DNA from 2 places in the Lactobacillus sp. ESL0230 genome. Region 1 is predicted to be linked to the other one. Evidence: predicted binding sites of a transcription regulator. Region 1 holds the regulator's gene; the other holds the start of a gene.
What was found. Region 1 encodes HrcA, which represses chaperone genes, less so after heat shock. Its sites were predicted from a motif close to TTAGCACTCNNNNNNNNNGAGTGCTAA; they were not measured.

Region 1 (16,868 bases):
AAAAAAGTAGCAGTTACTCCTAAGACAGTCGGTCCTAAAATAATTAAGCCTTCGCCAGCAAGAATGAAACAAAATCAGGCGTCTTCTTCGGTTAATAAGCACCGAGTTATTGAAGATAATACCGCGATAGAGCCTGTGAAAGATGAGAATCGGCGTGGTAATGGTCATACTCGCAATTCTGGTAAGCCTGGCCGTAAGGGAAAAAGCCAAAATTACGCTGGCAATAATTTTTCAAAGCATCAAGAAAAACGCAAAAATAAGGGTAAAAAGCGGCAATTTGAACAATTACCTAAAAAACAACCAACTCAACGCAAAGAGCGCCCATTGCCAGAAACTTTAGTTTATGAAGTCGGGATGAATGCTCAAGATTTGGGTAAATTATTGCATCGTGAGCCAGCAGAAATTGTTAAAAAATTATTTATGCTTGGAGTGATGACCAATCAAAATCAATCATTAGATAAAGATGCAATTGAGTTGATTGCGGCTGAATATGGGATTAACGCTGAAGAAAAAATTCATGAAGATATTTCCGACATTGATACTCTTTATGAAAAACAAATGGAAGCTTCGCAAAATTCGAAATTACAAGTTAAACGCCCACCAGTCGTTACAATTATGGGACACGTTGATCACGGTAAGACAACTTTATTAGATCGCTTACGCCATACACAAGTTTCAGCACACGAAGCTGGTGGTATTACTCAAAAAATTGGAGCTTATCAAGTTAAAATAGATAATAAGCCAATAACGTTTTTGGATACTCCAGGTCATGCGGCATTTTCAAATATGCGTGAACGTGGTGCAGAAATAACAGATATTGTTGTTTTAGTTGTTGCAGCTGACGATGGAGTAATGCCACAAACTATTGAAGCAATTGATCATGCTAAAAGTGCAAAAGTACCAATAATTGTTGCAATTAACAAAATGGATGTGCCTGGTGCTAATCCGGAACATGTTACCGAACAATTAATGAAATATAATTTAATACCAGAAGATTATGGTGGAGATACCATTTATGTTCAAATATCTGCTAAAACTGGTGAAAATGTTGATGAGCTTTTGCAGATGATTTTACTTCAAGCTGATTTAATGGAACTAAAGGCTGATCCTAAGCAAAAGGCTATTGGTACAGTAATTGAAGCTCGGTTATCTCGGGGACGTGGTCCAGTTGCTGATTTATTAATTCAGCAAGGTACGTTGCATACTGGAGATCCGATTGTTGTGGGGAATCGTTTTGGACGCGTTCGGGTAATGACCAATGATCGTGGACGTCAAGTTGAAAAAGCTACCCCATCGATGCCAGTTGAAATTACTGGGCTAAATGATGTGCCAGAATCTGCTGATAAGATAGTTGTCTTTGATGATGAAAAGACAGCACGTAGTGTCGGCGAACAGAGGGCGCAACAAGCATTACAGCAATCCAGGGAAAATGTACAACATGTAACCCTTGATAATCTTTTCGATACAATGAAGAAAGAGAATATGAAAGAAGTTGGTGTTGTCTTAAAAGCTGATGTTCAAGGATCTGTTGAAGCTTTACAACAATCATTTGAAAAAATTGACGTTGAGGGTGTCCGGGTTAATATTATTCACGCTGGTGTTGGTGCAGTTAATGAATCCGATGTAACATTAGCTGCCGCATCGAACGCATTTATTATTGGTTTTAATGTTCGTCCGACTGTAACCGCTAAGTCGCAGGCGGAAACAGATGGCGGAGTCGACATACGTTTATATAGTGTTATTTATAAAGCAATTGATGATGTTAAAGCCGCTATGCAAGGAATGCTTGAGCCAACATATGAAGATAAAGTTGTCGGGAATTTGACCGTGCGTGAGACATGGAAAGTTTCTAAAGTCGGCACTATTGCTGGAGCTTTTGTTGATTCAGGCTATATCTCACGTGATGCGGATGTTAATTTGATTCGTAATGGTGTTGTAATCTATACTGGTAAAGTTGGTTCATTAAAACGGTTTAAAGATGATACCAAAATTGTTAAGCAGGGCTTTGACTGTGGTTTAACAATCGAAGGTTATAATGACATTAAAATTGGCGATGAGCTGGAAGCAGTTGAACAACAGGAAGTTAAGCCACAAAAATAGTGTGATTAGGAGCAAAGTATGAAACATAGAATTGGTCGTGTTGAAGGCGAAATTCTGCGTGAATTAACTAAAATTTTACGAAAAGATATTCGTGATGCACGTGTTAAAGATGTAACGATTACAGCAGTTGAATGTACCAATGATTTGTCTTATGCTACTGTTTATTACAGCATTCTTTCTGAAAATCCAAAAAAGGAAGAAGAAACGGCTATTGGTTTGGAAAAAGCTAAGGGAATGATGCGTCATCTCTTAGGACAAATTTTAACTGTTTATAAAGTTCCAGAATTAATTTTTAAACGGGATAATTCAGTTAAATATGGTAGTAAGATTGATCGTTTAATTGCAGAAGTAAAAAAGCAAGATGCAGATCGCAATAATTAAGAAAAGCGCTGGTTAGCGCTTTTTTAGTAGGTAGGGAAATGATTAACGGAATATTAGTAATTGATAAAGAAAAGGGTATGACGAGTGCAGATGTTGTTTACCATTTGCGTAAAGTACTTCATATTAAAAAAATTGGCCATGCGGGAACTTTAGACCCTGATGTAACTGGAGTTTTACCGATTGCAATTGGACAAGCAACAAAATTGATTGAATTAATGCATCAAAAAAATAAAAAATATTGTGGTGCAGGCCTGTTAGGTTATGCCACGGATAGTTATGACACATCTGGTAAAGTGCTCGAAACTAAACGTTTAACAACGAAAATTAGTAAAGATACTCTGCAAACAAGGATGCAAGAGTTTATTGGAAAAATAGAACAGGTTCCACCAATTTACTCAGCTGTACGTTTAAATGGCAGGCACCTTTATGAATATGCACGCGAAGGTATTGCGGTTGAACGACCAAAGCGATCAGTTAAAATTTTTGCATACAACGCGGTTGATGAGCCTCAATTTGACTTAGAAAAGGGACAGGAAACTTTTAATTTTGAAATTGAATGTAGTAAAGGCACATATGTGCGTTCACTTGTCAATGACCTAGGCGAAAATATAGGTGTTCCGGCAGTAATGCAAACCTTACGAAGGACAGCAAGCTCAGGCTTTAATCTCAGTCAAGCTGTTAAACTAGATGAAATTATTGGCAATCCAGCTATAGTTGAAAAAGCAATACAACCAATCGAAGTATTTTTCAAAGATTATCAGACAATTGACTTGAACGAAAATCAATGGCTGAAGGTAAAAAATGGGGCAGCAATTGCTTTGAAAACGAATGCAAAAAAAGTTGCATTAAGGTACAATAATAAAGTTAAGGCGATTTATCAAGCCAGAGGTACAATGTACCGTCCTGAATTAATGCTTTTGCAAAATAATTAGATGAAATGAAGGTTCAACAGTGCAAATTATTCATTTATCTTATCCAGTTAAAAAGAATATTGTCCCGGGTAAAATTGTATTGGCTCTCGGCTTTTTTGATGGTGTTCATCGTGGACATCAGCAGTTAATAAAGGTCGCAAAGAACACTGCCAATAGTAAGGGCTTACCCTTAGTGCTAATGACATTTGATCGGCATCCTAAGGAGGTCTATCAAAACCAAGTAGTGAGTTATATTGATACCCTAGATGAAAAGATATATAAAATGCGGCAGCTTGGAGTAGATTATTTGTTGGTGATGCATTTTAATGAGCAATTTAGCAAAGTAAGTGCTCAAGAATTTGTAGATAATATTATTGTTAAACTTAATACTGAGACTGTTGTTGCTGGTTTTGATTATACCTATGGACCTAAAAATATTGCCAATATGCAGAATTTACCTAAATTTGCGCAAAACAGATTTGAGATTATTACGGTTCCGGAACAAACATACAATGACCAAAAAATTGGCTCAACAGAGATTAAAAGAGCTATTAAAAATGGAAAAATGGACTTAGTTAAAGACTTACTTGGCACACCTTATGTCATGTCCGGTTATATTGGGCACGGACTGCGTAATGGTCACAAGTTGGGCTTTCCAACTGCTAATTTAGTTTGGGATGAGAATAAGGTGATTCCTAAAGTTGGCGTTTATGCTACGAGGACAATGATTAATGGTAAGTGGTATGAATCAATGACTAGTGTAGGCTATAATGTAACAATTAACAGTGCCCAAAAAATATATATTGAATCTAACTTATTTGGTTTTAGTGAAGAGGCTTATGACCAAAAGATAATAATTAAGTGGTATAAGTATACACGCGGAGAAATAAAGTTTGCTAATTTAAATCAACTAAAAGAGCAAATGAAACAGGATAAATTAAAGATTACAGACTATTTTGAGCAGTACAGATAAGTTAAAATTGTTGCAAAAATTTATTTTAAAATAATTAGCACTCAGCTTGACATTCTGCTAAATACTAGTATCATAATAATTGTTAGCACAAAGCAAATAAGAGTGCTAAAAGTGAGGGCGATATTTATGTTGACCGAACGTCAAGAATTAATTTTAAAAACAATTATTAATAATTTTACACAGACACATGATCCTGTCGGTTCAAAAACTGTAATGAACCAACTGCCAATTAAAGTTTCCAGTGCAACTATTCGTAATGAAATGGCTCTTTTAGAAGACAAGGGCTTAATTGAAAAAACTCATTTATCTAGTGGCCGTTTACCATCAACTGATGGCTATCGGTACTATTTAGATAATTTAGTTGAGCCATTACGTTTGCCAGCATCAGTATATGATAGAATTATGCTACAATTTAGCCAGCCATTTCATCAAGTTAATGAAATTGTTCAAGAGGCGGCCAAAATTTTATCTGATTTGACTAATTATACTGCTTTTGCTGAAGGACCAGAGAGTAATTCTTTAACTATTACTGGTTTTCGAATTGTTCCATTAGTGAATAGGCAAGTTATGGCTATTTTGGTTACCAGTGATGGGAATGTTCACAGTCAAGTTTATCGTTTACCCTATAATATTGGTGGCGATGAAGTTGAAAAAGCTGTGCGAATGCTAAACAATGAATTGGTAGGTAAGACTTTAAACAAAATAAACCCGAGTTCATTGAGTCAAGATTTAAGTGAAAAATTTGGTCTTCATCATATCACTGAATTAATTGAATTGGTTGAAGATGTGGTTAAAGAGGCTACTAGTGAGCAAATGTATGTTGACGGGCAGCTAAATCTTTTAAATAACAGTTCACTAAGCGATGCTTCAAGTTTGAAATCGCTCTATGAATTACTGGGTCATGAAGATTTAGTTTCGAATTTAATGACTAATGTAGTGAACTCAAGTGATAGTCACTCACCCATAAGAGTTAGTTTAGGTTCGGAATTATCTAATGATTTATTGAAGGATTATAGTCTTCTTACTGCAGAGTACAGTGTAGGGTCATATGGTAAAGGTATTATTGCTTTACTTGGTCCTAATAATATGCCGTATTCGCAAGTGATTGGCCTACTAGAATATTTTAGAAATGAATTAGCTAAAAAGCTACTGGAATATTATGGCAGATTTAAATAAAGGAGGTTAACTGTGAGTAAAGAAAAACAGACTAATGAAAAAGATTTTATAGAAAATCAACCGGCAACGGATGAAACGAAAGATTTTGAAGCTCAAGTAGATGATCAACAAGCATCTGAATCTGAAAAAGATAAAATCAAATCAGAGTTAACTAGGGTGCAGGAACAAAATAAAGATTTAGAAGATAAATATTTACGTAGTCAAGCAGAAATGCAAAATATGCAAAATCGTTATAATAATGAACGTGCACAATTGATTAAGTATGAATCTCAGTCTTTAGCTAAAGACATTTTACCGGCAATGGATAATTTAGAAAGAGCTTTAGCAATTGAAGTAGATGATGAAGCTTCAAAGCAGCTTAAAAAGGGTGTTCAAATGACTCTTGACTCCTTAATTAAGGCGATGAAAGATCATGGAATTAGTGAAATCGATGCTGAAGGTGTAGAATTTGATCCAAACTTACATCAGGCAGTTCAAACGGTTGCTGCTGAAAATAATGAGCAGAAGAATTATATCGTTCAGGTTTTACAAAAGGGTTATTTATATAAGGATCGCACATTAAGACCAGCAATGGTTGTTGTTGCACAATAATTGAAAGGAAGTTTTATTAATGTCAAAAGTTATCGGTATTGATCTTGGAACAACTAACTCTGCAGTTGCAGTTCTTGAAGGTAAGGAACCAAAAATTATTACTAATCCAGAAGGTAACAGAACTACTCCTTCAGTAGTTGCCTTTAAGGATGGTGAAATTCAAGTTGGTGAAGTAGCTAAACGGCAAGCAATTACTAATCCTAATACTATTTCTTCAATTAAGCGTCACATTGGTGAGGCTGGTTATAAAGTCAAAATTGGGGATAAGGCCTATACACCACAAGAAATTTCTGCAATGATTTTACAATATATTAAGAAATTTTCAGAAGACTATTTAGGTGAGAAGGTTACTGAAGCAGTTATTACGGTTCCAGCTTACTTTAATGATGCTCAACGTCAAGCTACTAAAGATGCTGGTAAAATTGCTGGTTTAGAAGTAAAACGGATTATTAACGAACCAACCGCTTCATCACTTGCTTATGGTTTGGATAAAGATGCTGAAGATGAAAAAGTTTTAGTGTATGACCTTGGTGGTGGAACTTTCGATGTTTCTGTTTTGCAACTAGGTGATGGTGTCTTTCAGGTATTATCCACTAATGGTGATACACGTCTTGGTGGTGATGACTTTGATAATAAGATTATTGACTGGCTTGTTAAAGGCTTTAAAGATGAAAATGGTGTGGACTTATCAACTGATAAGATGGCACTACAGAGATTAAAAGATGCTGCTGAAAAAGCTAAGAAAGATCTATCTGGTGTATCTTCAACTCACATTTCACTTCCATTTATTTCTGCTGGTGAAGCCGGTCCATTACACTTAGAAGCTGATTTGACTCGTGCGAAGTTTGATGAATTAACGGCTGATCTTGTTGATCGAACTAAGATTCCATTTGATAATGCACTAAAAGATGCAGACTTAACTGTTAATGATATTGATAAGGTTATTTTAAATGGTGGATCGACTAGAATTCCAGCGGTTCAAGAAGCAGTTAAGAAGTGGTCTGGAAAAGAACCTGACCACTCAATCAATCCTGATGAAGCTGTTGCCTTAGGTGCTGCTATTCAAGGTGGTGTTATTTCAGGTGATGTTAAGGATGTCGTTTTACTCGATGTTACTCCACTTTCACTTGGTATTGAAACCATGGGTGGTGTCTTCACTAAATTAATTGAAAAGAATACCACAATTCCAACGTCTAAGAGTCAAATCTTTTCAACTGCTGCTGATAATCAACCTGCTGTTGATGTCCACGTTTTGCAAGGTGAACGTCCAATGGCTGCTGATGATAAGACCTTGGGTCGTTTTGAACTGACTGATATTCCTGCTGCACCTCGTGGTGTTCCACAAATTCAAGTAACCTTTGATATCGATAAGAATGGAATTGTAAACGTTTCGGCTAAAGATATGGGTACAGGTAAAGAACAAAAGATTACCATTAAGAGTTCATCTGGTTTATCCGATGAAGAAATTCAAAAGATGCAAAAAGAAGCTGAAGAGCATGCCGAAGAAGATAAAAAGAAGAAAGAAGAAGTTGACTTACGCAATGAAGTTGACCAATTAATTTTCTCAACTGAAAAGACTTTGGGTGAAGTTAAGGATAAAGTTTCTGAAGACGACATTAAGAAGGTTCAAGATGCGCTTGATGAATTGAAGCAGGCACAAAAGGACAATAACTTGGAAGAAATGAAGACTAAGAAAGATGCACTATCAAAAGTTGCTCAAGACTTAGCGGTTAAGTTATACCAAGCTAATGGTGGAGCTCAAGGACAACCTGGTGCTGAAGCTGATGGTCAAAATGGCAATGCAGGTGATGGTTCAGCTAGCGATGGCGAATTTCATAAAGTAGACCCTGACAAGTAATGGGTTTATAATTGAATAAATTAGAAAAGAACTGCCATGAAAGTAGTTCTTTTCTTTTGGAAAGTAAGGAGCTTTTAGATGGCACAAGAAGATTATTATAGTGTGCTAGGTGTTGATCGAAATGCCAGTGATAAAGAAATTAATTCTGCTTATCGTAAATTAGCTAAGAAATACCATCCTGATATCAATCATGAACCAGGTGCAGAGGAAAAATACAAAAAAATAAATGAAGCTTATGAAGTTCTTCATGACCCACAAAAGAAGAGTCAGTACGATCAATTTGGTGCAGCTGGTGTGAATGGCCAAGCTGGCTTTGGTGGTGCAGGTCAAGGCTACGGTGACTTTAGTGGTTTCGGTGATTTTGGTGATATTTTTAACGATTTCTTTGGTGGCGCTTCTAGTGGACAGCGACGAGCAGATCCGACTGCACCAACACGCGGCGAAGATTTAGACTATACCCTAACTATTGATTTCATGGATTCTATTACTGGTAAAAAAACGCAAGTTTCATATACTCGTAGTGAAATTTGTGGGACATGTAAGGGAAGTGGTGCTGAAAAGGGTACCCATCCAATTACTTGTGACAAATGTAATGGAACAGGTTATATGACGGTTACACAGAAATCGATGATTGGGATGATTCGACGGCAAACAGTTTGTGACAAATGTAATGGACGAGGGATTATTATTGAACATCCTTGTGGTACGTGTCATGGAAATGGTGTTGTAGATGGTAAAAACACTATAGAAGTTAATATTCCAGCCGGAATTGACAATGGTCAGCAGTTACGCTATGAAGGTCAAGGGGAAGCTGGTAAAAACGGTGGGCCTTATGGTGATTTGTATATTTCATATCGAATAAAACAGTCCAAGGACTTTAAACGAGAAGGCAATACAATTTATACAACGGTGCCAATTTCATTTGCTCAGGCTACTCTTGGGGATGAAATTACAGTTAAAACTGTTCATGGGGAGCAAAAATTAAAAATTCCTGCTGGTACCCAGCCTAATAAAAAATTCACATTAAGAGGTGAGGGAGTTCCATATTTACGTGGTAATGCATGTGGTGACCAGATAACGACAGTCGAAGTACAAATTCCTAAAACTCTTAACGAAAAACAAAGAGCAGCCTTGGTTGACTTTGTTAAGGCTGGCGGGGGATCCATTAACCCACAAGAAAAAGGTTTCTTTGAAAGATTAAAAGAAAAACTGCAATAATTAAGAAAACGCAATTTAGTTATTGCGTTTTTTTATTCTGCTAAACTGTCAATGAAAATCATAGCATTTAAAAATGTTTGCTAGATAATTAATTTAATTGATTTTAGTAGTAATAATTACTTAAAAGTTAATGTTAAGACTTTATTCTGAAACATAGGTCTAACGTGCAGTTATTTTTTCAATATGGGGGTATGGTATAATTGTCTTACACAGAAAGAAGAAAGTAGTCTTCACAATAATATAGTAAATAATTATTAATCTGAAAGTAATTAAGAAATAAAAATTGCATCAATCAGCATTAAAACGTTGATTGGTCAATGACAGAAAAAACAAAAGGATGCAAATGATTTATGGATCTAACAAAATTAGAAGATTATAAAAAACATATTCGCAACTTTTCAATTGTTGCTCATATTGATCATGGTAAATCAACGATTGCTGATCGAATTTTAGAGTTAACCGATACGGTTTCAGAGCGGCAGTTAAAGAATCAAATGCTAGATGATATGCCACTTGAGCGTCAACGAGGAATTACAATTAAAATGAACTCAGTTGAAATTAAATATCATGCTCAAAATGGTGAAGATTATATTTTTCATCTTATTGATACACCAGGTCATGTTGATTTTTCTTATGAAGTTTCAAGGTCACTAGCTGCTTGTGAAGGAGCGCTTTTGGTCGTTGATGCTTCTCAAGGTGTACAGGCACAAACCTTAGCCAATACATATTTAGCTATTGATGATGATTTAGAAATTTTACCGGTTATTAATAAAATTGATTTACCATCAGCAAATCCCGAGCAAGCAAAAGAAGAGATTACCGAGATGTTAGGATTAGATGCGTCTAATGCGGCTGAAGTTTCAGGTAAAACTGGGCAAGGTATTGGTGATTTATTAGAAAGAATTGTACAAGATATTCCTGCTCCGGATGGTGATTTAGAGGCACCACTTAAGGCTTTGATTTTTGATTCAAAATATGACGACTATCGCGGAGTCGTCTTATCAATTAGAGTCGAAGATGGAATGGTTAAACCTGGTGACCATATTAAAATCATGAATACGGGAAAAGAGTATGAAGTAACTGAGGTTGGTGTTTCTAGTCCGCATCCCGTGAAAAAAGATCTTTTAATTGCTGGAGATGTTGGCTATCTAACAGCTAATATTAAGTCAGTTCGTGAAACTGGGGTGGGAGATACAATTACTTCAAGCGAAAATGCGACAGCTGAACCACTTCCTGGCTATCGTCAAATCCCACCAATGGTTTATTCGGGTATGTATCCAGTTGATAACTCAAAATATGACGATTTGAAAGAGGCACTTCAAAAATTACAATTAAATGATGCTGCACTGGAATTTGAACCAGAAACTTCTACTGCATTAGGATTTGGTTTCCGTTGTGGCTTTTTAGGTCTATTGCATATGGATGTGGTTCAAGAAAGATTAGAGCAAGAATTTAATTTAGATCTAATTATGACAGCCCCTTCAGTCGATTATCATGCAATTATGAACGATGGCTCTACAAAAGTGATTGACAATCCATCTGATTTGCCTTCAGCTGGAGAATATCGTGAAGTTCAAGAACCTTATGTTAAAGCAGAAGTAATGGTACCAAATGACTTTGTAGGTCCGGTAATGGAACTTTGTCAACGTAAACGCGGTGAATTTGTCACAATGGATTATTTAGATAAATACCGGGTTAATGTAATTTATAATATGCCTTTAGCGGAAATAATCTATGATTTCTTCGATGATTTAAAATCGTCTACTAAAGGATACGCTTCACTGGACTATGAAATTACTGGCTATCGTGCAACCGATTTAGTCAAGATTGATATTTTGCTAAATAAACAAGTTATCGATGCCTTGAGCTTTATTGCTCATCGCGATGAATCACAAAATAGAGCAAGACAAATGACTTCAATGCTAAAGAAGCTGATTCCAAGGCAAAACTTTGAAGTTGATATTCAAGGAGCAATTGGAGCAAAAATAATTTCGCGAGCAACAATTAAGCCGTATCGTAAAGATGTTACTTGGAAAATTCATACAGGTGACCCTGATCGTCGGGCAAAGTTACTTGAAAAACAAAAACGTGGTAAAAAGAGAATGAAGGCTGTTGGACAAGTTGAAGTTCCCCAAGATGCGTTTATGGCAGTTTTAAGAATGAATGACGATGATTTAAACTCAAAATAAATTTTAACAAGATATTTTAATTCCAAAGATTTAATATAGTACTGTGACAATTTTTAAGTTCCAGCATCTCAATATTTAACTTTGGAATTTTACTATTTTAGAGAAGGCATAATTAAGTAAATGATAAAGTGGAAAGAGCGCACTAGTAAAGAATTAGCTCCTGAATTAGTTGAAAAATATCAGCTAAAACCCATTGCTGCAAAATTGTTTGCATTACGCAATCTAAATACAGCAGAGAAATTAGAATATTGGTTAAATGCTACCGAAGAAGATTTAGCTGATCCTAATTTAATGCATGATATGGCTAAAGCAGTCGCACGTATTAATTTAGCTATTGAGCATAATGAAAAAATAACTATTTATGGCGATTATGATGCAGATGGAATAACAGCTACTGCTATTATGATGGAAACACTGGAAATTTTAGGGGCTGATGTGCACTATTTTATTCCTAATCGTTTTGAAGATGGTTATGGGCCCAATTTAGCGGCATATAAGAAAATAGTTGCTAATGGTACTAATTTAATTATTACCGTTGACAATGGTATTACTGGAGTAGAAGAAGTAGCTTATGCCAAGCACAAGGGTGTTGATACAATAATTACGGATCATCACAAAATGCAAGAAAATGTACCCGATTGTTATGCCCTAGTGCACTGCAACTATCCGGGACAAAAATATCCGTTTGATGATTATTGTGGCGCGGGAGTTGCTTATACAATTTGTCGTGAATTGATGCAAGATCCGATGCCTGAATTATTAGAGCTTGCGATGATTGGCACAATTGGCGACATGGTGAAAATTTCAGGTGAGGGGCACATTGTTGTCAAACGTGGTTTAGAAGTACTAAATCAAACCGATAGACCTGGGCTGAAGGCACTAATTAAAAATTCAGGATTGCAAAGTGGTCAAATTGATGAGAATGATGTTGGTTTTAATATTACTCCCAGATTAAATGCAGTGGGAAGACTCGATAATGCTAGTTTGGCAGTTGAACTATTGTTGTGTGAAAGTGAAGCTGAAGCGCAAAAAATAGCCGATAAGATTGAAAACCTTAATGAACAGCGTAAAGATTTAACAGCTAAAGTATATAAGGCATGCTTACAGCAAGTAAAAGTCAATAATTGGCAATCAAGAAAAACACTTGTTATCTATTCAGCTGACTTTCACGAAGGTGTCTTAGGACTGGTAGCTAATAAAATTGCCGAAGAGTTACATAAACCAACAATTATTTTAACTAAAAATAAAGCAGGAATTATCAAAGGTTCAGGGCGTTCAGTTGCAAATTTTAATATTTTTAATGCGTTAGATAGCTTAAAACAAAATTTATTTCTTAAATTTGGTGGTCATGACTTTGCTTGTGGGCTATCAATGGAAGAAAGCAAAATTGCTACCCTTAGAACCGAATTTGAAGCTAGTTACGATATTCATGAAAGTACAATAGTTAAGTATTATGATTTTGAATTACCATTTACGCATCTTTCTCTTGATATTATGCACCAAATTAATCAAGTTGGACCCTATGGAACTGACAATGTAAAGCCAATTTTCAGTATTTCTAATTTAGAAATCAGCAGTTGCTTTTTTATGGGTAAGGATAAGAACCATATTAAATTAACATTAAGCCAAAAAAATAATAAATTAGAGGTAGTGGGCTTTAATAAAAAATACATAACTAAAGGTTTATTACCATATATAAACCAATTGTTTATCCAACTTGGTGAAAATAATTATCGTAATCAAGTTAAATTACAGGGAATAATCGAAGGAATTGTTTTTTCAGCGCCTAAATTTTTGTTTTCAACTCCAGTAATTGATTTGCGTCAAGAAAAGCATGTAATGGGCTTTGCTGATCGCTATCTTTTATTTGACAAACAAAACTTAGAAGTGGCAAATAATAGTTTTGATATTGATTCTAAAAAAATCACCCTAATTGATGAATATGATAATGACAGTGATCGTGAAGTTGTGGTCTTTCTTGATACACCTCATAATCAGGCTGAATTGGATCAAGCCTTGACTAAAAATTATAAACAGCTTTATTTACGCTTTCTGCTAGATCAATTACCAATTAAATTAATGCCGGCAAAGAAATATTTTGAAGTGCTTCTTAAATATGTATACCAGCATCCAGGATTAGAAATTAATGAATATCGACAGGTGGCACCATTTTTAGGTATTGATTATCAGAATATACTATTTATTATGCGTGTTTTTTATGAATTAAAATTTATTACAATTAAGCAAAATAAAATTTGGGGTATTAAAAATCCAGAAAAAAAAGCCTTGACTGCTTCAAAGTATTTTTGTGCTATTCAATCACAGCTTAATTTTATTCAACAATTACGACAAATGCCAAGTGAAAAGTTGCTAATGTATGTTAATCAGCAATTAAAGAACAATAATTAATAGCATTTAATGCTTTTAAGATAAAAGTCTGGTAGAATAGATAAGTCAAAGAAGCTGTAGCAAGCAATTGAATTTGGAGGTTTTTTTCTTCTTATGGCAAACGTTTTTGAAGATCATATTGCAAGTGTCAAGGATTTCCCGAATAAAGGAATTACTTTCCGCGACATTACACCCATCTTGCAAGATGGGAAGTTATTTCGAGAAGCTACTCACCAATTGGCGGAATACGCTAAAAGTAGAGCGGCTGATGTAATTGTAGGCCCTGAGGCACGCGGTTTTATTGTTGGCTGTCCAGTAGCAACTGAATTGGGCTTAGGTTTTGTTCCCGCCAGGAAGCCACAGAAACTACCACGTGAAGTTGAGCGCGCATCCTATGATTTAGAATATGGTTCCAATATTTTGGAAATGCATAAAGATGCAATTAAACCCGGACAACGAGTAGTCATCTGTGATGATTTGCTTGCTACGGCTGGAACTTTAAGAGCATGTAAGGAACTTGTTGAAGAACTAGGTGGCGAACTAGTAGGAGCTGCTTTTTATATTGAACTACCTGATTTAAAGGGTAAAGAGAAGTTGCCAGGCTTAGATGTCTTTTCTCTTGTTCAGTATCATGGAGCTTAAGAACAATAAAAAAGGCTTGATGCACAAGTGTATCAAGCCTTTTATTTATAGGACTCTGGTATTTAAAAGTAGGGATCAACTTAATTTTCTTAAACAGAACGTAATCATCGCAAACTTTTTTTAATTTTAGAACGAAATCTTTTTACAAATAGTGTTCAAGTATTTATAATGGTACGGTATCTCAAAAAAAGGAGCATAAATAATTTGAAATTAAGAAAAGCAACCATGGCTGATTTTGACCAAATTATGACGATTTTGAAAGATGGCGCTAACCAGTTAGCTGAAAGAGGAGTTGATCAATGGCAAGGAGATTATCCTTCTAAAGCTCAAATTAAAGAGGATATTGAACATGGTTCAGCATACCTAGCTTCTTCAGCAGATAATGAAACAATTGGGGCAATTTCTATTGTAAACGCTCCTGATCATGCTTACGATAAGTTAGTTGGTCAGTGGTTATGTAATACTGGTAAATATGTAGTCATTCATCGAGTAGCAATCCATTCAAATTATGCAGGGAAGGGCTATGCAACAGAATTATTAAGTTCTGTTATTAATTATATTCTCGATAATAGAACAGATATTGATTCAATTCGCATTGATACTCACGAAGATAATAAGGCAATGCAACATTTAATTAATAAGATGGGCTTTACTCGAGTAGGTACTTTGCATGGTGTATATAGATCAAATGAAACATCTTATGTGTATGAATTAAAGAGCAATAATTAATAAAAGGTTCCGTTAACTTTGGGAATCTTTTTTAATTTATTGTTGTTTTTTTAGCTAGTTTTGTAGTATATTTAAATAAACTGTTTAAACAATAACTACTAAAACACAAATTATATATTGATTTATTGCAAAAAACAAAACAGTTAAAGCTTATTAAATTAAAACCGTATAACTCGATAAAATCAACAATTTTAAGGGGGTGGTTAGAGGGTCATTGATATATTATGATTTATGTTAATGATTCAAATTTTAAATAAACTAATTAAATTTCCTGATTAATTAAATATTTTTTCCTATTTTTAATTTTTATAACCAAACACATATACAAACACATATACAAACATATTTTATTAGGCGAGGATAGTCAGGAACGCCTGATAATCTTTAAAAGCTGAGTACGTCAAAATAGCGTGCTCAGCTTTTTTAATTATTAAAGAGGCAACAAGAAGCAGCTCATATTTGAGAGACAATAAAAATCGCTCCCAAACTTATCACAAGAGATATTTGGAGCGATCTACTTCAATTTTAGTTATTTATTTTTCATAATTGGTTGATAAAATAAATCAATTAAGATTGCTGCTATTAAACTAATAAAAATAGTAATTAGCAAATTTATCCAATTAATCTGAGTCATCGCAATTCCGCTCAATGCAAGCACAATTGTTAGAATAATATCTCCCATTTGCGTTAATCCAACGGCTTTAGAAGGATAGTCTTGCCAAAAGTAATGCTTTGTTCGAGTTATTAAAATAATAAACATTGCACTTAAAACTAGATATACATAGACCATAGTTGAAATAGTACCATGACTAAAGTTATGGTTATTTAAGTACCATATACCTGCTATGCCAATTAGGGTCCAGCCGAATGCTAGTGAAAAAGCAATTTTAGCTAACTTAGCCATATCCCAATTTTCTGGTTGGTAAGTGATGTGGGTGCGATCAGTACCAATCATCATTGTAACCATGTTATTCATAATGGTATAAATAACCATTGCATTTAAGGCCATAGGGATATAATCGAAAAATAAATAGCCAAAAGTAAGTAGCATAGTGAGTTGAGCAGTTCTAGCTAATTTTGTTAACGACCAGGTAGTCATTCGCTGATATACCCGATGTCCAGCGTCTAGAATTTTAACAATGGATGTTAAGCCATCATCAAGAAGAACCATCTTACTGGATCGTTTGGCAACGTCGGCTGCATTTGAAACAGCGATTCCAACCTCGGCTTGTTTTAATGCAGGAGAATCATTGACACCATCCCCAGTCATTCCTACAATATAACCTTTTTTTTGAAAAAATTTGACCATTCGTAATTTATCTTCTGGTAAAACGTCAGCAATTCCAGCAAGATGTTGAATATCAGTTTGATCATTAAAATCATGAATAGAAATAACTTTTCCGCTTAAGTTAACTTGTTTTGCAACAGACTGAGCGGTTTTTTGGTTATCACCAGTTAGCATAATTGGCAGAACACCACGTTTTTTAAGTTCAGCTAGAGCAGCTTTTGAGTCAGATCTTACTTTATCTTCTAAAATAAATACTCCCGCTAAAATATCATCAATTAACACAGCAACTGACCGTCCTGAACTAAAATCAACATCTTTAACTTTGGTTAGGGCAGTTGAATCAATTAAAGATAATTGCTTGAATGACCCTAATTTAACATTATGGTTATCAACATTGGCCATTGAATAGCCTCTTGCAGAGGTA
Region 2 (16,868 bases), on a different contig from region 1:
CTGTCTTTTTCTTGGAAAGTTTGCTTTTTGGTACACGTTTACCTGCTTTAGTATATTGATATGAGGCTCTATTTAAGTATAACTTAAGTCCAATTTTTGGTGTTGGTAGTTCACCTGGTGTAGAAGTATCATTACCTGCATCGGGTGTAGAAGTATCATTACCTGCACCTGGTGTAGAGGTACCATTACTTACACCTGGTGTAGAAGTATCATTACCTGCACTTGGTGTAGAAGATACGGCAGCATGAACCGGTGTTACTTGGTTGTTAGCTGATATACCAAAGCAAGTTAGTGCAATTCCACAAACCATAGTTGCTAATTTTTTTCTTGAGTTCATTTTATCTCCTTTAATATTTATATAGTAAAATATTACATAAGTTGTTTTATTATAGCATATTATCTTTTTTTGGTTTACATATATGTTAAATTAATTTCTAATATCTATATTTTGATGTCCTATAGCTTTTATTTATATTTTGTATAAATCATATCAAATACAAGTACACATGTAATCATATTTATAATTGTACTAAAAAACATGATTATGCGTATTAATTATTATAAATACAAATATACTTATATTGTATCAACTATATTTTTTGCTTTTTAAAAATTTATTTTAAAATCAAAATAATGTTTTCCCCTTAATAAACGTAATTTTTACGTTTTTCAATTACTGAATATGGTTTGCCACTTTTACTAGTAGCTTGGCCGATAATTCCCTCGCCTGCTAGCAACCGTTTAATTTCTGGTGGAGAAAAAACATGAGTACTAAATTACTTTTTAAAGCTTAATGCTTGAATTATTCCTAAATCAGTTAGACTGTATTTCTTTTTTTATTTTCAATTAATTATAGTTCAAAGTGATATTCTACATGGCCTTTATCTTGCCACTCTATTTACCTCGCTAACAAAATAAAAACATCGCTTGGTTTCCCTAGCGGTGTGAAATTAGTATTCTGATAGTTAATTAAACGACCTATAACAAAAGGTGAATTAATTTAATTTTCCTTCAGCGATAAGTTTATCGTCACGCTCAGCAAGTTTTTGTTATGTGCTTTGTAACCCTGATTTCCATTAAATTTGCAGCCACGCTTCTTAAAAGTTTTAAATTTCTCGTCCAATTAAAATTTTATTACCATAAATTGGCTACTTTTTATATTGTGGATAGTCATTCAAATAATTACTATCACCGTAACTATACAGATGGCTTCCATCTCCATCATTAAAAGTATCTTTTGCCTTAAATGACTTCTTTTGATGTTTTTGCTGATTTAGGTTTTTCAGGCTTATTTGTATTATTTACTGCTTGATAAGGCAGGAATTCATCATGATCATTTGCTAGTAAAATCTGGGTCTTTAACCATTTAATTTCTGCCTTTAACTGCTTAGTAAACCTCTTAGTATATTTAGTATTAATCAACTCAAAGTGTTTTAAACATTTTTGGTAAAGTACAACTTGTTTCTGTGGTGATAGCTTTTGCCCTTGCTTAACTAGCTGGTTAAATGCGCGATTGGCACGTTTATGTTGCTTTGACCAGTTTGCTTTCTCTCTAATGCTATGCAGCTTTGGTTCTGGTTCAGCTTTCTTGGGATTAGCTGAAGTGACAGCTGCCTTGTTAGTATTTTGCTTATTAGTGTCTGTTTGCGTATTAGCCGTATCTGCTGAAACTACAGCAATTTGGCTAGTTATAGGTGCAAGCATTGCAACACCAGCAATGGCTAACGAAATAATTTTCTTATTTATTTTCATCTCATTACCTCTTGGATATCAAACATTTTAAATACTATACAATTATAGCATATGTGCTAATAATAACAGATTTAATTTATTAAATTTTGCTACTTTAGTAAGCAGTATAGTCATTTTCTTTTACTTTCACCCATTAAGCCGCGCATAAAAAAAGAAGGCTGTTGTTACCAGCCTTCTTTTTTGTTATCCACAGTAATTACCAAGGCGCTATTTAGTTTCTTAGCGCTTTGTACTTACAGCATTATTTTGTCTTACTTTCTGCCTGGTCATCCTTATCTACAGATTGTACATCAATATCAATAATGGCATCCCCGTTTAAGTAGACATGTGCCCCATCAGCCGTGAAGTTAACTTCCTTAGTGTCTGGCGCCTTCATTAATAGTTTAGCAATTGGTGTTTCCATTTCCTGTTCCACCACGCGCCGTAATGGTCTTGCACCAAATTTCTTGTCATAACCTTTTTGTGCAAAGTAAGCTTTAGCCTCAGGTGAAACCACCAATTTGACGTCTTTTTTAGCCAAGACATGCGTCATTTTCTTCAAGTAAATATCGATAATCTTTGTCATATCGGTTGGCGTAAGTGCATTGAACGGAACAATTGCGTCTAAGCGATTCAAAAATTCTGGTCTGAAGTAAGCCTCTAGTGCCTTGATCAACTGCTCATGGTCAACTTGACCATCCTTAAGTAAGTTATCTGAGTAACCTGCATTTGACGTCATGATTAAAATCGTATCCTTAAAGGAAACAGTTCGCCCTTGCGCATCGGTTAAGCGACCATCATCCATAATTTGTAATAAAGCATTAAAAATCTGGGGATTAGCTTTTTCAATTTCATCAAATAAAATCAAGCTATATGGTTGGTGGCGTACTTTTTCGGTCAATTGACCACCTTCACCATAGCCAACATATCCTGGAGCTGAGCCAATGAGCTTATTCACAGCCATCTGGTCTTGATACTCCGACATATCTAAGCGAATTAAATGATTTTCACCCCCAAACAATTGAATTGCTAATTGCTTAGCAAGTTCTGTCTTACCAACACCAGTTGGACCTGTAAGTAAAAATGAACCAGTTGGACGATTATTATCTTTGAAAATTTGCTTACGAGCAATCGCATCAGTAATAACTTCAATTGCCTTGTCTTGATCAATCACTGTTGCCTTTAATTTTGCCGCTAAATTTAAGTTTTTCTGTCCTTCACTGGCATGTAATTCACTCATTGGAATCTTAGTTTTAGCCTCAATTAGAGCATAGATATCTTGATCTGTAACCCTAGGCGTATCTGCATCATCAAGATGGTCTAATTGGTCACGTAATTTTTCAAGCTGCTGTTTTAAGTCACTGGCCTTAGCATAGTCTTCATTTTGAGCAGCAACTTTTTTGTCATTTTCTAAAGTTTTAATACGCTGTTTCAGTCCTGCTTCATCGCTAGGGGTTGCATCAAGTCCTTTCTTTGCTCCAGCTTCGTCAAGTAAATCAATGGCCTTATCTGGTAAGTAACGACCTTGAATATAACGTTGTGATAATTCTACGGCAAGCCGCAGAGCGCTAGCACTATATTTTACATGGTGATACTCTTCATACTTTTTCTTTAAACCTTCCAGAATCTTCACGGTCACATCAGTTGAAGGCTCTGGCACATCAACTGGTTGGAAACGCCGTGCTAAAGCCGCATCGTTTTCAATTTGGCGATACTCACTAGTAGTTGTCGCCCCAATCAAATTTAAATCTCCACTAGCTAAAGCCGGTTTTAAAATATTAGCTGCATCGCCACTATTATTTTCCGAATCAGTCGAACCAGCGCCAACAATATTATGTAATTCATCTATAAATAAGATAATATTAGGATTTTTCTTTGCTTCATCAATAATTTTCTTTAAGCGTTCTTCAAAGCTACCCCGTAAACTTGAGCCAGCAACCATATCATTAATATTAATGGCAATGATATGCTTATCTTTCATTTTTTCAGGAACGTCCCCTTGGGCAATTTTTTGGGCTAAACCTTCAACAATTGCGGTCTTACCGACACCTGCTGGTCCAACTAGAACCGGATTATTCTTCTTACGTCGACTTAAAATCTCAATTACTGCTTGAATTTGCTCATCGCGCCCAATTACAGGGTCGAATTTATTATTTTTAGCTTGTTCAACTAAGTCAATCCCAATTGGTTGCTCTTTTTGAGTTGGAACGTTTTGCTTAAGGTTTTGTGGTGCCATATTCATACTGCTTGAATAGTGAATAGGAATCGAACCGTTATTATCACTCGAACTATTAAAGAAAGAATTGTTTAATTCGTTAAATAGGTTATCAAATTCGTTGTCAAAATATGTCATATCTAAACACCCCTTGTATTCGTTATAATTTTTTAATTAGCACTCAAAAGCATTGAGTGCTAATTTCTTATACTTGTAATTATAGCAGGTTATCCACAGATAGCAAGAAAAGTAACTTACTTTTCCACAATTATTTTTCAAAAGCAAAAAAGCCTTATCTATTAGGATTTAAGGTCCTAAATAAGGCTTACTATTTAGTTATTTTTGGTATAACTGAAACTGGGCACGTAAATATTTTGCTGTCAAACTCTGCCTATTTTGCGAAATATCCACAGGTGTACCACAAGCAACTATTTGCCCCCCATTCGCTCCTCCGCGCGGGCCTAAGTCAATCATATAATCACTGTTAGCCATAATATCTAAATCGTGGGTAATCGTAATGATTGTCGCCTGCTTATTTAAAAGTTGTTGAAAAACTTGCAATAGCGTTCTAACATCTTGCGGGTGTAGTCCTACTGTCGGTTCATCAAAGATAAACAAGCTGTCTTTTTGTTGCCGGTGCAAATGACTAGTCAACTTTAGCCGCTGAGCTTCACCTCCTGATAAAGCGGGTGTTGCTTCACCAAGATGCAAGTAGCCTAAACCCATTTGACTTAAAGTTGTTAATGTTTTTTGAATTTTAGGCTCTGTTTGAAACAAATTGTGCTGAAGTAGCTCAGCTACTGAGTAGTCGAGTATCTCGGCAATACTTAATCCTTGCCATTTTACCCTTAACACATCTTGATTATAGCGGTGTCCTTCACAAAGTGAGCAAGTTTCAACCATATCGGGCAAATATTGAATATCAAGCGATATTACACCACTACCCCCACAAGCTGGGCAAGCTCCCTCTTTATTATTATAGGAAAAATGACTGGCACGATACTTATAACTCTTAGCTTGCGGTTGTTGGGCAAACAATTTACGCAAATTATCCATAATATCCGTATAAGTAGCTACTGTAGAACGTTGATTTTTACCTACTGGTGAAGAATCAACACTAATTACATTTTTAATTGTCTTACCCTTAAACTGCTTAATCCATTTAGGCATTGGTTGATGTGCTTTTTGCGCCTGCAAAGCCGATAACAAGGCATCAAGAATTAACGTGGTTTTCCCTGCTCCAGAAAAACCAGTAACTGCCGTCATAAAGCCACACGGAATTTTAACTTGTACGTCTTTTAAATTAAAACGCTGGGTGATTGCTAGGTCAATTTGTCCTAATGAAAAAAGTTCTCTACTAGCCGCTGGACGAACAAGCAGCGGTGCATTACCAGTTGAATATGGGCCAATTAACGAATTAGAATTTTGCTTTATTTGTAACGGGGTACCCTGAGCAATAATTTGTCCTCCCTGACTACCAGAACCAGGGCCAATTTCAATAATCCAATCAGCTGCATTGATAATTGCAGTTTCATGATCAACTACTACTAAAGAATTTCCTTGATTAACTAATTGGTGAAAAATATCAATTAAGCCAGCTACATTATCAGGATGCAATCCTACTGAAGGTTCATCTAACACATATAACACCCCAGTAGTTTCCGTCCTTAAAGTTCGGCCTAATTGTATGCGCTGTAATTCGCCAGTCGACAAACTATTAGCTGACCGAGCTAAACTTAGATAATCTAAACCTAACTTCAATAAAGGCTTAACCTGATGTAGTAATTCATCGCTTAAATTTGTAGCTAAGTCTTGCATTGACTCCGGCAACCAGTCCTTTATTGCTTGCATATACTGGGGCAACTCACCTAAAGTTAATTGCTCAGCTGTCACAATATTTTTCCCAGCAACTAATTGTTGCCAACGGGTCGGATCAATACGATAGCCCTGGCAATGCGGACACGTATTGAAATGATAAAAGGAATTTATTCGTTCAAGCCCGCGTTCAGACTTAGTAGTCTTACGCGAATTAATCACTGCATTATAGGCATTTTCATATAAGGCATCAAGATGATAAATACGTCCAGTCGAAGTTGGAACATCTACTGGTACTTTTCTCTCTTCACCATGAAGTACGATTGCTTTTTCTTTCTTAGTTAAGTCGCGGTAAGGAATATCTGTACGAACCCCTAATTCACGGGCAATACGCCACATCCAATTGCGTCCAGGAATTTGCCAAGTAGCAATGGCTCCATCAGCAATCGTTTTATTTTCATCAGCAATAATTTTACTATCATCAAGTTGTTCAACCTTCCCTAAACCCTGACATACTTGACAAGCACCATCTGAATTAAATGCAAAATCTTCCGCGCTAAAGGCATAAAATTCCACTCCGCATTCTGTACAATGAATCTTACCCATTTGCTCGCCGGTTAAATCCATGGCCTGCGCTATTTCAATAGTGGGGGCATTTCGATGTCCCTTAGGACAAACAGGTGACCCGAGCCGGGAAAAAATAAGGCGTAAAATATTAAAAATTTCAGTCACTGTTCCTACTGTTGATCTTATTCCAGGTATATCAGGACGCTGGCGCAAGGCAAGAGCCGATGGAATATGGCGCACTTCATCAACAGCTGCGCGTCCTACTTGATTAATTCGTCTTTTCGTATAAGTAGCCAAGGAGTCAAGATAGCGGCGCGCGCCTTCTGCATATAATATTCCCATTGCCAAACTAGATTTACCAGAGCCACTAAGACCCGTTACTGCTACAAATTGATGCAAGGGAATCTCAACATTAATATTCTTCAAATTATTAACCCGGCCACCAATTACTTCAATCTTTGTTGGTTGTTCTTTATATTTCATGATTAATCATCTTTTCTTTTATTTGTTTTCACCGATTTGTTAGGCTTTTTCAATAAATACCGGCGAATCACTTGAATTACTTGTTTATTTTGGGGCAATTCAGAATGATCTGCTTGCTTACCGGTCACGATTATGGCCGTATAAGCTTTAACTTGATTTTGAAAAATAAACTTACCCGCTGCGACACTACTTTCAGGTACAATGCCGTCAGATTCATAATTTTTACCACCAGTTAACGAATAAACCTTTAAGCTTTTCGGTAATTTACTACGTCCTTTAATAAAGTCTGCTAACATCTGAGTTCGATTGGCTATGTTTTTTTCAGTAAAGTTATAAGGCGTCCCCAAAGTCATTAACCGTTTAATCTTAGCATCGCTGTCATATTGTGAATAGTAATGTTCTAACCAATAGGTCCAAATAAGTCCTCCATTAGAATGACCAAAAGCATTAAAGTTATTAAATTTATAGTTCTTCATTAAAGAGTCAAACGCTATGTCTAGCCAATAAGCTTGCTTTTTTATATTTGCATATCCATCGCGATTATCGGCAAAACCAATAATAATAAATGGTTCGCGGTCATTTTTCCCAATTGAACCACTATATGACAATTTTGCTTCACGTGAAACAGTGATTTTTAATACGCTATGTCGACGCACAGTTGTCTTATTTAGCTGACTAATTAATTGATTAAATCTTTCTGTTGTTGCACTTGATCCCGGCACCATAATTACGGGCGAAAGTAACGATTTACTCCGTTCTGCTCGAGTATTATTTTCTTTTTTCATCCAGGAATAACTGGGGATAGATAAGATAGTCATAATTACGACTAATCCGAGTAGCCATTTATAATTCGTGTTTTTATTCATTTACATTCTCCTGCGTGGCCTCACTTAACTTTTGGCTTACCCGTTCACTAAGTTTAATAATTGGCCACAATAAGCCAATGTCACTTAAAAACAACAAAATTGTAAAAATCAACGTTCCCCAATTGCCATTAGTCCCAAAAAAGGGAACTAATAACCCTGGTGTCCCTTTTAAAATTGGATACACACTCACCGGAATAAGCCGTAAGCTAATTGCACTAGCGGCTATTAGTAAATTAAATAATGGAATTAAAATGCTCGGTAACAAAAATACGGGATTCAGCATAATTGGTAGCCCCACGGTAAAGCCCAAAGTTGAATTAAATGCTGCCGGCAAAAGGCTAATTTTGGTTAAAGAAACAATTTCTTTATTTTCATGACGTAACATTAATATGACAATGATTGCTAAAATAACACTAGAGCCGCCCATCATAGCATAATTATTAATTAAAGAACTACCCAAAAATTGATAAGGAACCTGCCAAGAATTGCCATGTTGTAAAGCATAGGTTAAATTTTCTGCAGAATGAGCATTATTAATTGTTCCAGAAAGGGCATGTACTGGAAAACCAATGCCTAACCAATTTAAAAAAGTAATAACTACTGTGAGTAACATTACTTCCCATAAATTATTTGTAATCTGTACTCGATTAATAAGCTCATTAAAACTAGTCGAATTTAATAGTTTAATTTTTAAATCATAAATAAAAATTCCTAAAATAATACTCAATATGAGACAAACACAAGCTGGAAGCGCAGCTTGCCAAACCCGGCTTTGAATAGTCCTTGTACTTTCATCTTTAACAGGCTGATAATCTTTACCCAAAAATCGGTAAATAAGACCAACCCCATAACCAATAACTAGAGCAATAAATACCGCATTAATTTGTAATAAGCTTTCTGAAAAAAGCTGTTGAGTATTGTGATTAGTACTAGATGCATAAGCACAAAAAAGAATAAATAATACAGCAGTTATACCGGCCATACTCGAATCTTTATGATAAATTCGAGCCGTATATTGAGCCATAAAGTAACAAGCATATAGTCCAAAAATGCCAAAAGTTACTTCCACCATGCCCGCACTAATAAATGAACCCGTGTACCAAAACTGATCTGATATTACTTGGTCTAAACCAAAAATATTGTATATTAGTCCGTCGGGGGCAAAAACCAAATTATGCAAAAGTTTAAAATATGAACCAGCCATGGCAATTGGCATTAACATAACTAAAGTACGTTGAGCAGCTTTAAAAAAAGAACACTCACGAATTTTAACTATAGTAGCGATATCTATCATTTTTTGAACTCCTAACCAAGCTATTAAGACAAAATAATACGCCACTTATTCTAAGCCAGCAAATTTTACGTATAGTTCTTATTTATTTTTTAACAGTAATTTTACTCAAAATGTTATAATAGCTGTAACTTCTAGAAGGTGAAAAAATGAGTAAGAAAAAAATTGAATTATCGACCAATGTAGAAATGTTGATTAAAAAATATCTCAATCTTAATGATCTTAGTTTGGATGAATTAACTAATAGAGCTCTTAAAGCATACTTAGTTAATCACCTAAGTTCAACACAGGTCAAGGAAGCTTTGAAGCAAGCCAATGAAAGTGAATCAAGCTATTCAAATAAATTATTTCAAAGCAACATTGATGATTTAAATAAGCTTTAACCAAGCAAGCCAAGCAGGAAATTTCCTGCTTTTTTTGGACAAAATAAAAATATCCTAGTGTTTAACACTAGGATATTTGAATTCTTAAGGAGACTTTTATTATTAAAATTAAATTTGGCTTATGATATTAATAAAAATCGCTTAGACAGTTACTTAATACTTAAAGAGGTTGTTTTATCTCTTGGCAACATATGATTTGAAAAACTCTGCAATTCAGTTTCAAGTATCCGCAATTTATCAGTTCTTTCCTTTAAAAATGCTGCTATTAAGGTTAATAAATCGATACCCTTATGTGGGTCTAGTTCAGTCACTGTTTTAATTTTCTGTAAACGATATTCTACAGTCTTGGGGTGAACCATTAAAATATTAGCCAGTGACGACATGGATACTTGATCTTTGGCATACAGCCATAGGGTTAGTTGCGTATCTTCATCAATTTGACTTAGCTTTTTTCGGATAGCTGGATAATCTAAGGTTGAATGCATAATATTAGCCATATTTGCCACTTCATCATAATAAACAGTGGCATCAAACTTATTCGTTAATGTTAAAGCAAACAGCGCTTCTTTAATACTGCCCGACAAGTCAAAATGTGGTCTACCAATACCAATAAAAATATTTTTAGGTAAATTAGTTAAAAAATGTTTTTCCTTATTTGGCCGCATAACATATACGCGTTTATTTTTATCTAAATTAAATGCTAATCGCCATTCAGGCAAATTGTTATATTCACTTGAGGCTACTACAGCAATATATTTTATATCTAAGTCAACACCATTAATTTTAGCACGTCCATCAAAGCCATTATCAGCTACTGGCACATCATAATCTGAAACGTATAACCACTCATGCATAAATTTTTCAAGCATATTTATTATTCTCCTATTTCACTAATCAATATATAAATTTTTTCTTATATAAATTTACTATCTGCAAATAGGTAATTAAATAGCTCTATCAAGTAACTGTTCGGCAATTTTTTCTTAATCTGGAACAATTACTGTTCCATCACCATCTTTTAAATAAGAAGAAACATTATCTAATGATGTAATAATAGCTTTATGACCGGTTGACTCTGCGTATGAAATAGCAGCTTCAACTTTTGGTTTCATTGATCCGCTTGCAAATTGATTATCTGCTAAATATTCTTTCATTTGGGATACGCGAACTTCATGCAAGTCTTTTTGGTTTGGCTGTTGATAATTTAAAGTTACATATTTTACAGCGGTTAAAATTATTAATTCATCAGCATCAACTAGTTCAGCTAATTTTGCTGCTGAAAAATCTTTATCAATTACTGCTTCAACACCATGAACTTCAGCTCCCGCTTTAACAACGGGAACACCACCACCACCACCAGCAATTAAAGTCACATCATTATCTACCAAAGTATTAATTGCTTGGGCTTCCATAACACTAATTGGTTTAGGTGAGGGAACCACTCTTCTAAAGCCGCGACCAGCATCTTCAACAATTTGCCAATCAGGGTGTTCTTTTTCAATTTCTGCCACTTCTTCATTATAAAATGGTCCAATTGGTTTTGAAGGATGTGCAAATGCATTATCATGTTCATCAACAACTATTCTAGTTAACATTGTTGCAACATTTAATGATAATTGTCGCCTTTTTGCACATATGTTTAAGGCATTGGCCAGCCATAAGCCAATTTCACCTTGCGTCATAGCGCCAACTGTATCTAATGGCATAGCTGGATTGCTTTTGGTACTACCTGCAAGTTCTTGTAATAATAGATTGCCCACTTGAGGGCCGTTGCCATGAGTGATGACTAATTGTATATCTCCTTTAGCAATAAACTCCGTTAGGTAATCCGCTGTCTTCATTAATGCGGCTTGTTGGGCTTGTGCTGACGGATCATCTGTTAAGATGGCATTGCCTCCCAATGCAACAACAATTCTTTTCATACTTTCCTTTCTACGCTTTTAGCTTACCTAGAATAAGTGCAATAATTGCAGTTAAAGCTAAAAGACCAATAATAATCATAAAAATCCATTCAATCTTACTAATTGGGTGATTATTTTCTTTGCGAGCACGGTAATATAAAACAAAACCAATCACATAGGCAATGGTACACAGCCACAGATATTGCAACCCCGCAAAAATCATCCCCACAACTTCAAAAACTAAAGCAATGAGACCACACCAAATCATGCTCTGATGTCTGTTCTCTAAACCTAATTTCAATTCATATGCGCCAACCAATGCATAACAAACAGCAATTGAAGATGTACATAAGGAGTAAGCAAAGTTGTATGCTTGGTCTGTAAAAAGCAATGTAATTAAAAATAGTTGAATCAAAATTTCAGTTAACCAAAGAGAATTAGCTGGGGCCCTGTGTTTATTCAATTTACCAAACCAATTTGGTAGTAAACCTTGTTCAGCCATTAATGAAGTAGCTTCAACTGGTAACATTGTCCAAGATAACCAGGCACCTAATATGGAAATAATCAAGCCAACTGCAATAAATGCACCGCCAATTGGTCCCGTCATTTCCTTAAATAGATAAAGCAAAACAGGATGCCGCATTGTTTGTAATTTAGCAAGCGGCAAATAGCCATATGGTAAAATAGAAACAACTATATAAATACTTAATAAAGAAAACAAACCAATAATTGTTGCTTTACCTGCATCTGACTTTTTCTTGGCACGAGCAGCCATTGTTGTAGCGCCCTCAATACCAACAAACACCCACATCATAACCATAATGCAGCCTTTAATTTGGCTAAAAATGCCAGCTCTTGTTGGTGCAGTATACGTCACTTTACCCATAAGATTGGTAGACATATTGGCCCAAAAATGACTTGTAAAAATACCTGCCTTAAAAGTAATAAGCGCAATTACAATAAATGCAAAAATTGGAATCATTTTAGTTATAGTAACAATCGCATTAATAACTGCGGCTGATTCAATTCCCTGAGTAACTAAAATTGTTAGTGCCCAGGAAATAATCGAGGCAACAATAATTGCACTAATACTATTACCTGACTTTAATGGTGGGAAGAAATAACCTAATGAAGACATTAGCATCGTTGCAAATGCCACATTACCAAGCCAAGCTGACAACCAATAACCCCAGCCAGAAATAAATCCAGCAAAATCACCAAAACCTGCACGAGCATAGTCTGATACCCCAGTTAAGTCCGGTTTAGTCAAAACTAAATTATTTAAACTTAAAGACAATGTTAAAATACCGATACCAGTAATTACCCAAGCTAAAAGTGCTGCCCCCGGTGTAGCCGCTTGTGCTAAAGTCGATGGTAAATCAAAAATTCCTGAACCAATTGCTGAACTAACAACTAAAGCAACTAGAGCTGGCAGAGCTATCCCTTGCTCTTTGGAATCAGTCATGACTAGTGGCCTGCCTTTTCAAGCTCTGGTACAGCTGGAATAAACATATTGCCTAAAGTTGCTGCCATAATCGCTTTAATTGAATGTTTTCGGTTTTCGGCTTCATCCCATTGGCGAGCGTACTTGCTACGAAAGACTTCATCAGTAACTTCCATTTCGGTAATACCATACTGCTCTTTAACATCTTGACCATATTCTGTGTTAGTGTCATGAAAAGCTGGCAAGCAATGCATAAAAATCAAATTATCATCATCCATGCCTGTTTTGTTCATCATTTCCATATTAACTTGATATGGTTTAAGTAATTTCACCCGATTTTCCCAATCAGACTCACCCATTGAAACCCAAACATCAGTGTAAATAACATTAGCCCCTTTAACACCTTCATCAATATCAGCCGTTACCAATAAGTTAGCACCTGATTCCGCAGCAAATTTATTTGCTAAATCAATAACTTCTTGAGTTGGGTGTAATTCTTCTGGTGCCACAATATGAATATTGACACCGAGCATTGCACCAGTTACTAATAAAGAATTAGCCATATTATTGCGACCATCACCAACAAAGGCCAGTGTCAAGCCTCGCAAATGACCAAAGTTTTCTTTAATTGTCATAAAATCGGCAATCATTTGGGTTGGATGCCATTGATCAGTCAAACCATTCCAAACTGGAACACCGGAATATTTTGCTAATTCTTCGACGTCTGTTTGTTTGAAACCTCTAAATTCAATACCATCAAACATTTTGCCTAAAACAATTGCAGTATCCTCAACGGATTCCTTTTTTCCTAATTGAATATCATTAGCTCCTAAATACTCAGGATGTGCACCTAATTCAATTGCTGCAGTAGTAAACGCTGAACGCGTTCTAGTTGATGTTTTTTCAAATAATAAAGCAATATTTTTTCCTTCTAAATAATGATGCGGAATATTTTTTTGCTGTAAGGTCTTTAAGTGTAGCCCTAAGTCAATTAAATATTGAATTTCTGCTGGAGTGAAATCCTTTTCTGCTAATAGTGAACGTCCTTGAAATACTGAATTAATAGCCATTTTATTTCTTCCTTTTATTTATTTGATTTTTTATTTTTTATAAATCTTCACGCCACAGAGGCTGAGACATACAACGCGGACCACCACGACCTCTTGAAAGTTCACTTGAAATAACTTCATGCACCAGAATATCGTGTTCACGTAACATTTCATTACTTACATAATTACGGTTATAAGTAACTACTTCACCTGGGGCGATAGTTAAAGTATTGGATCCATCATTCCATTGTTCACGTGGGGCAACAATATCATCAGCATTACCAGTCATAATCAAATCTAGTTCTGATAGATGAAGGACTTGTTTTAATGTTTCCCCTAAATCAGTGTGATGTTCCATCTTGATTTTGCCGTTTTCATCTGGGGTCATAACAAAAATATTCATTTTCCCGGCTTCATCCATAATTCCTGGAAAAACAGTAAACTGGTCTTTATTGACCATCGTAAATACCGTATCAAGGTGCATCATAGCGTGATTATGTGGGATTTCAATCGCTACTACTGTATCAAAGTGACTATCATCATTAGTAAATAATTCTTGTGCCAAACCTTCAATTGATTTAGATGATGTTCTTTGTGAAACACCAATTGCTAAAACATGATCGTTTAATACCAATTCATCCCCACCCTCAATTCGGGTACTATGATTACGATCGCGCCAAACATTAACATGACCTGCAAAACGGGGATGGTATTTCATCACAAATTCAGTAAATAATGATTCAGGCTGACGAGCTTTAAAAGTCATATGATTAATAGTAATTCCTGAACCTATAGAGGCTTGTGGATCCCTTGTAAAATATGCATTAGGTAGGGGATCGAGTAGAAATGGGTCATTAGCATCACTGCCTGCCAAATCGTGTAGGGTTTCATTTTTTAAATCCAAATCAATTTCATTACGACGAATACCGCTATAAAGCTTAGTTACCATATCATGCAAGTCAAAACTATTAAGATATTCTTGCAAGACATCATGTGTTACGCCCGCTTCATAACCATGTTCACTAAGGTATTGCTTAATAAACTCTTGACGAATTTCTGAACTTTGACCTAATGCTTCAACCGCTAAGTCATCAATATATAGGGTCTCAACCCCATTCTTTCTTAAGGTTTCAGCAAAATAATCATGTTCTTCTTGGGCAATTTTCAAGTATGGGATGTCATCAAACAACAGATTCTCCATTGTGTCAGGAGTAATATTTTCAACTTCAGCACCTGGACGTTTCAACAATACTGTTTTTAATTTGCCAATTTCTGAATTAACATTTATTGCTGGATTTTCCATCTTTATTTCTCCTTTATGCAACAATTGTAAAATTATCAAAAAGCGCTTTCATTAATTTACGTGATAATTATTGCAAAAACACATATGTGATAAAACGGTATTTTTGATAGTCTTTTTTATCCATTTAGATAAATAAAAAGCACTTACTAACAGGTTACGTAAGCAAGTGCTAATAATGATTGAATAACTATAAAGACATAATATCTTCTTACCCAATCTCTTTTTAGTTTTTTAGTAATTTTCCAACTATAAATAAAAAGCATATAAAGTAGTTATCCTTTTATATGCTTTAATGAAATATTAATTAAATTGGTCGCCGGCCAATTGACGATAAAAATTAGCCTTGGTTGTTTGAACATATGGAACTATCCAAATAAATCCTATGCCCAAAGTAAGTAAACCTATTAAATACCAGCCCAAAAAGCTTAAGTCTAAAACAAACAATTGCCATTTGTGTCCCACCATCAATCGGCGACTTTCAGTAATTCCCGTCGTAGCATGAACTTCTTTGCCACTTTCAACCAGGTCGCTCACAATATACGGAGTTAAGGCATAAGAATAACTTTTAATAATACCTGGAACGACAAGTAAAAGTGTCCACAAATTTTGAAAAATATAACTGCATAAATAATTTAAAAATTCTGGAATAAAACGATTGTCAGTAAAGACCGAAAAAACAGCCTTAAACAGATTGTGCTTATGCCCTCTAGATAAATGTAAGAAGGTAATAACCATACTTAACATAAAAAAGCCACTGAGAAAGCCCAACCCTGTACCTAAAAAAAAGGTGCCATTCGTAACATACGGCTTTACTACTTCAACAACATTATTTCCTTGAAAATTACCAATATCATCTTTTATATTATAGCCAAAAATCAAGCCGTTTAAGATTACTATAATTAGGCCTATGCAGGCAGCCCAGCCCCAATTGCCGCGAAGCTCTTTTTTAGCTTCTGCCTTTAATTCTGCTCTATTCATATTTTCCTCCACACAACTCTTCTAATAAGTTAATTTTAACTTAAACAGATGATTATTAGCAAAGAATATACAAAAAGCTTAGTTCCACCAACATCGGAACTAAGCTCACACAGTGTTTATACCGTCAGCACTGACCACATAAAAAGAAGTATCATTTTCGCTACCGTAGAAAATGATTAAATTATTCTTTTCGCTAACGGCACAACAAAATTCTAGCATGCAATTACCTAAAAAACAAGATATGCAATATTCATGACCAAATAACCATTAATCAATTAAAGACTTCATAATTTTATCAATCTGCGGCTTTAAAGATGTAAATTGCCCCATTCGCGTTCTATCTGACTGGATAATTAGCATTGTTTTAGCATCCTTAGTACTACGTAAAAAGGTATAATAGCCTTCTCCGGCTCCATTAGCTATTTTAAATTTACTATTATTATAGAAACCACCATTGTAAAAACTCGGTGGACTGGCTTGATAAAGTAACTTGCGACTTTTACTCGACAAAAATTTACCCGCAAGCAAATAATGAATTACTTTAGCTAAATCATGATTAGACATTACTATCGAGCCAGCTCCCAGCTCATTGTGTGCATCACTTAAGGCAACTTTAGCTTTGACTAAAATATATCTACCTTTTTTATAAACTTTACCAGGAATAAATCCGGTATTTAACAGCTGAGCCGACTTAGCCCATAAAAATTCAGTATGCTTCAACTTCAATGGTTTAATATAAGTATCACGAAATAACTTTTCATAACTTTTTCCCGTTACTTGGGATAAAATACCGCACAAATATATATAATTAAGTGAACTGTAATACCATTTCCCTAACATTT

Region 2: the regulator HrcA is predicted to act here: its motif matches at 4,121-4,147, upstream of F5ESL0230_RS08105 (ATP-dependent Clp protease ATP-binding subunit).

The regions. Positions count from the first base shown of each region.
Region 1 is NZ_REHI01000006.1:642,828-659,695, reverse strand. Features, by position in the region: gene infB (translation initiation factor IF-2) at 1-2,100, shown strand, start outside; gene F5ESL0230_RS04975 (ribosome-binding factor A) at 2,119-2,481, shown strand; gene truB (tRNA pseudouridine(55) synthase TruB) at 2,520-3,413, shown strand; gene ribF (riboflavin biosynthesis protein RibF) at 3,433-4,365, shown strand; gene hrcA (heat-inducible transcriptional repressor HrcA) at 4,492-5,541, shown strand; gene grpE (nucleotide exchange factor GrpE) at 5,554-6,132, shown strand; gene dnaK (molecular chaperone DnaK) at 6,152-7,990, shown strand; gene dnaJ (molecular chaperone DnaJ) at 8,069-9,208, shown strand; gene lepA (translation elongation factor 4) at 9,559-11,397, shown strand; gene recJ (single-stranded-DNA-specific exonuclease RecJ) at 11,521-13,806, shown strand; gene F5ESL0230_RS04930 (adenine phosphoribosyltransferase) at 13,900-14,427, shown strand; gene F5ESL0230_RS04925 (GNAT family N-acetyltransferase) at 14,596-15,156, shown strand; gene F5ESL0230_RS04920 (HAD-IC family P-type ATPase) at 15,686-16,868, opposite strand, start outside.
Region 2 is NZ_REHI01000008.1:338,743-355,610, forward strand. Features, by position in the region: gene F5ESL0230_RS08095 (SLAP domain-containing protein) at 1-337, opposite strand, end outside; gene F5ESL0230_RS08100 (hypothetical protein) at 1,243-1,752, opposite strand; gene F5ESL0230_RS08105 (ATP-dependent Clp protease ATP-binding subunit) at 1,994-4,084, opposite strand; gene F5ESL0230_RS08110 (ATP-binding cassette domain-containing protein) at 4,283-6,811, opposite strand; gene F5ESL0230_RS08115 (alpha/beta hydrolase) at 6,814-7,677, opposite strand; gene F5ESL0230_RS08120 (PTS transporter subunit EIIC) at 7,670-8,971, opposite strand; gene F5ESL0230_RS08125 (hypothetical protein) at 9,118-9,351, shown strand; gene F5ESL0230_RS08130 (helix-turn-helix domain-containing protein) at 9,501-10,220, opposite strand; gene arcC (carbamate kinase) at 10,335-11,273, opposite strand; gene arcD (arginine-ornithine antiporter) at 11,284-12,717, opposite strand; gene argF (ornithine carbamoyltransferase) at 12,720-13,766, opposite strand; gene arcA (arginine deiminase) at 13,804-15,048, opposite strand; gene F5ESL0230_RS08155 (DUF975 family protein) at 15,349-16,026, opposite strand; gene F5ESL0230_RS08160 (serine hydrolase) at 16,294-16,868, opposite strand, start outside.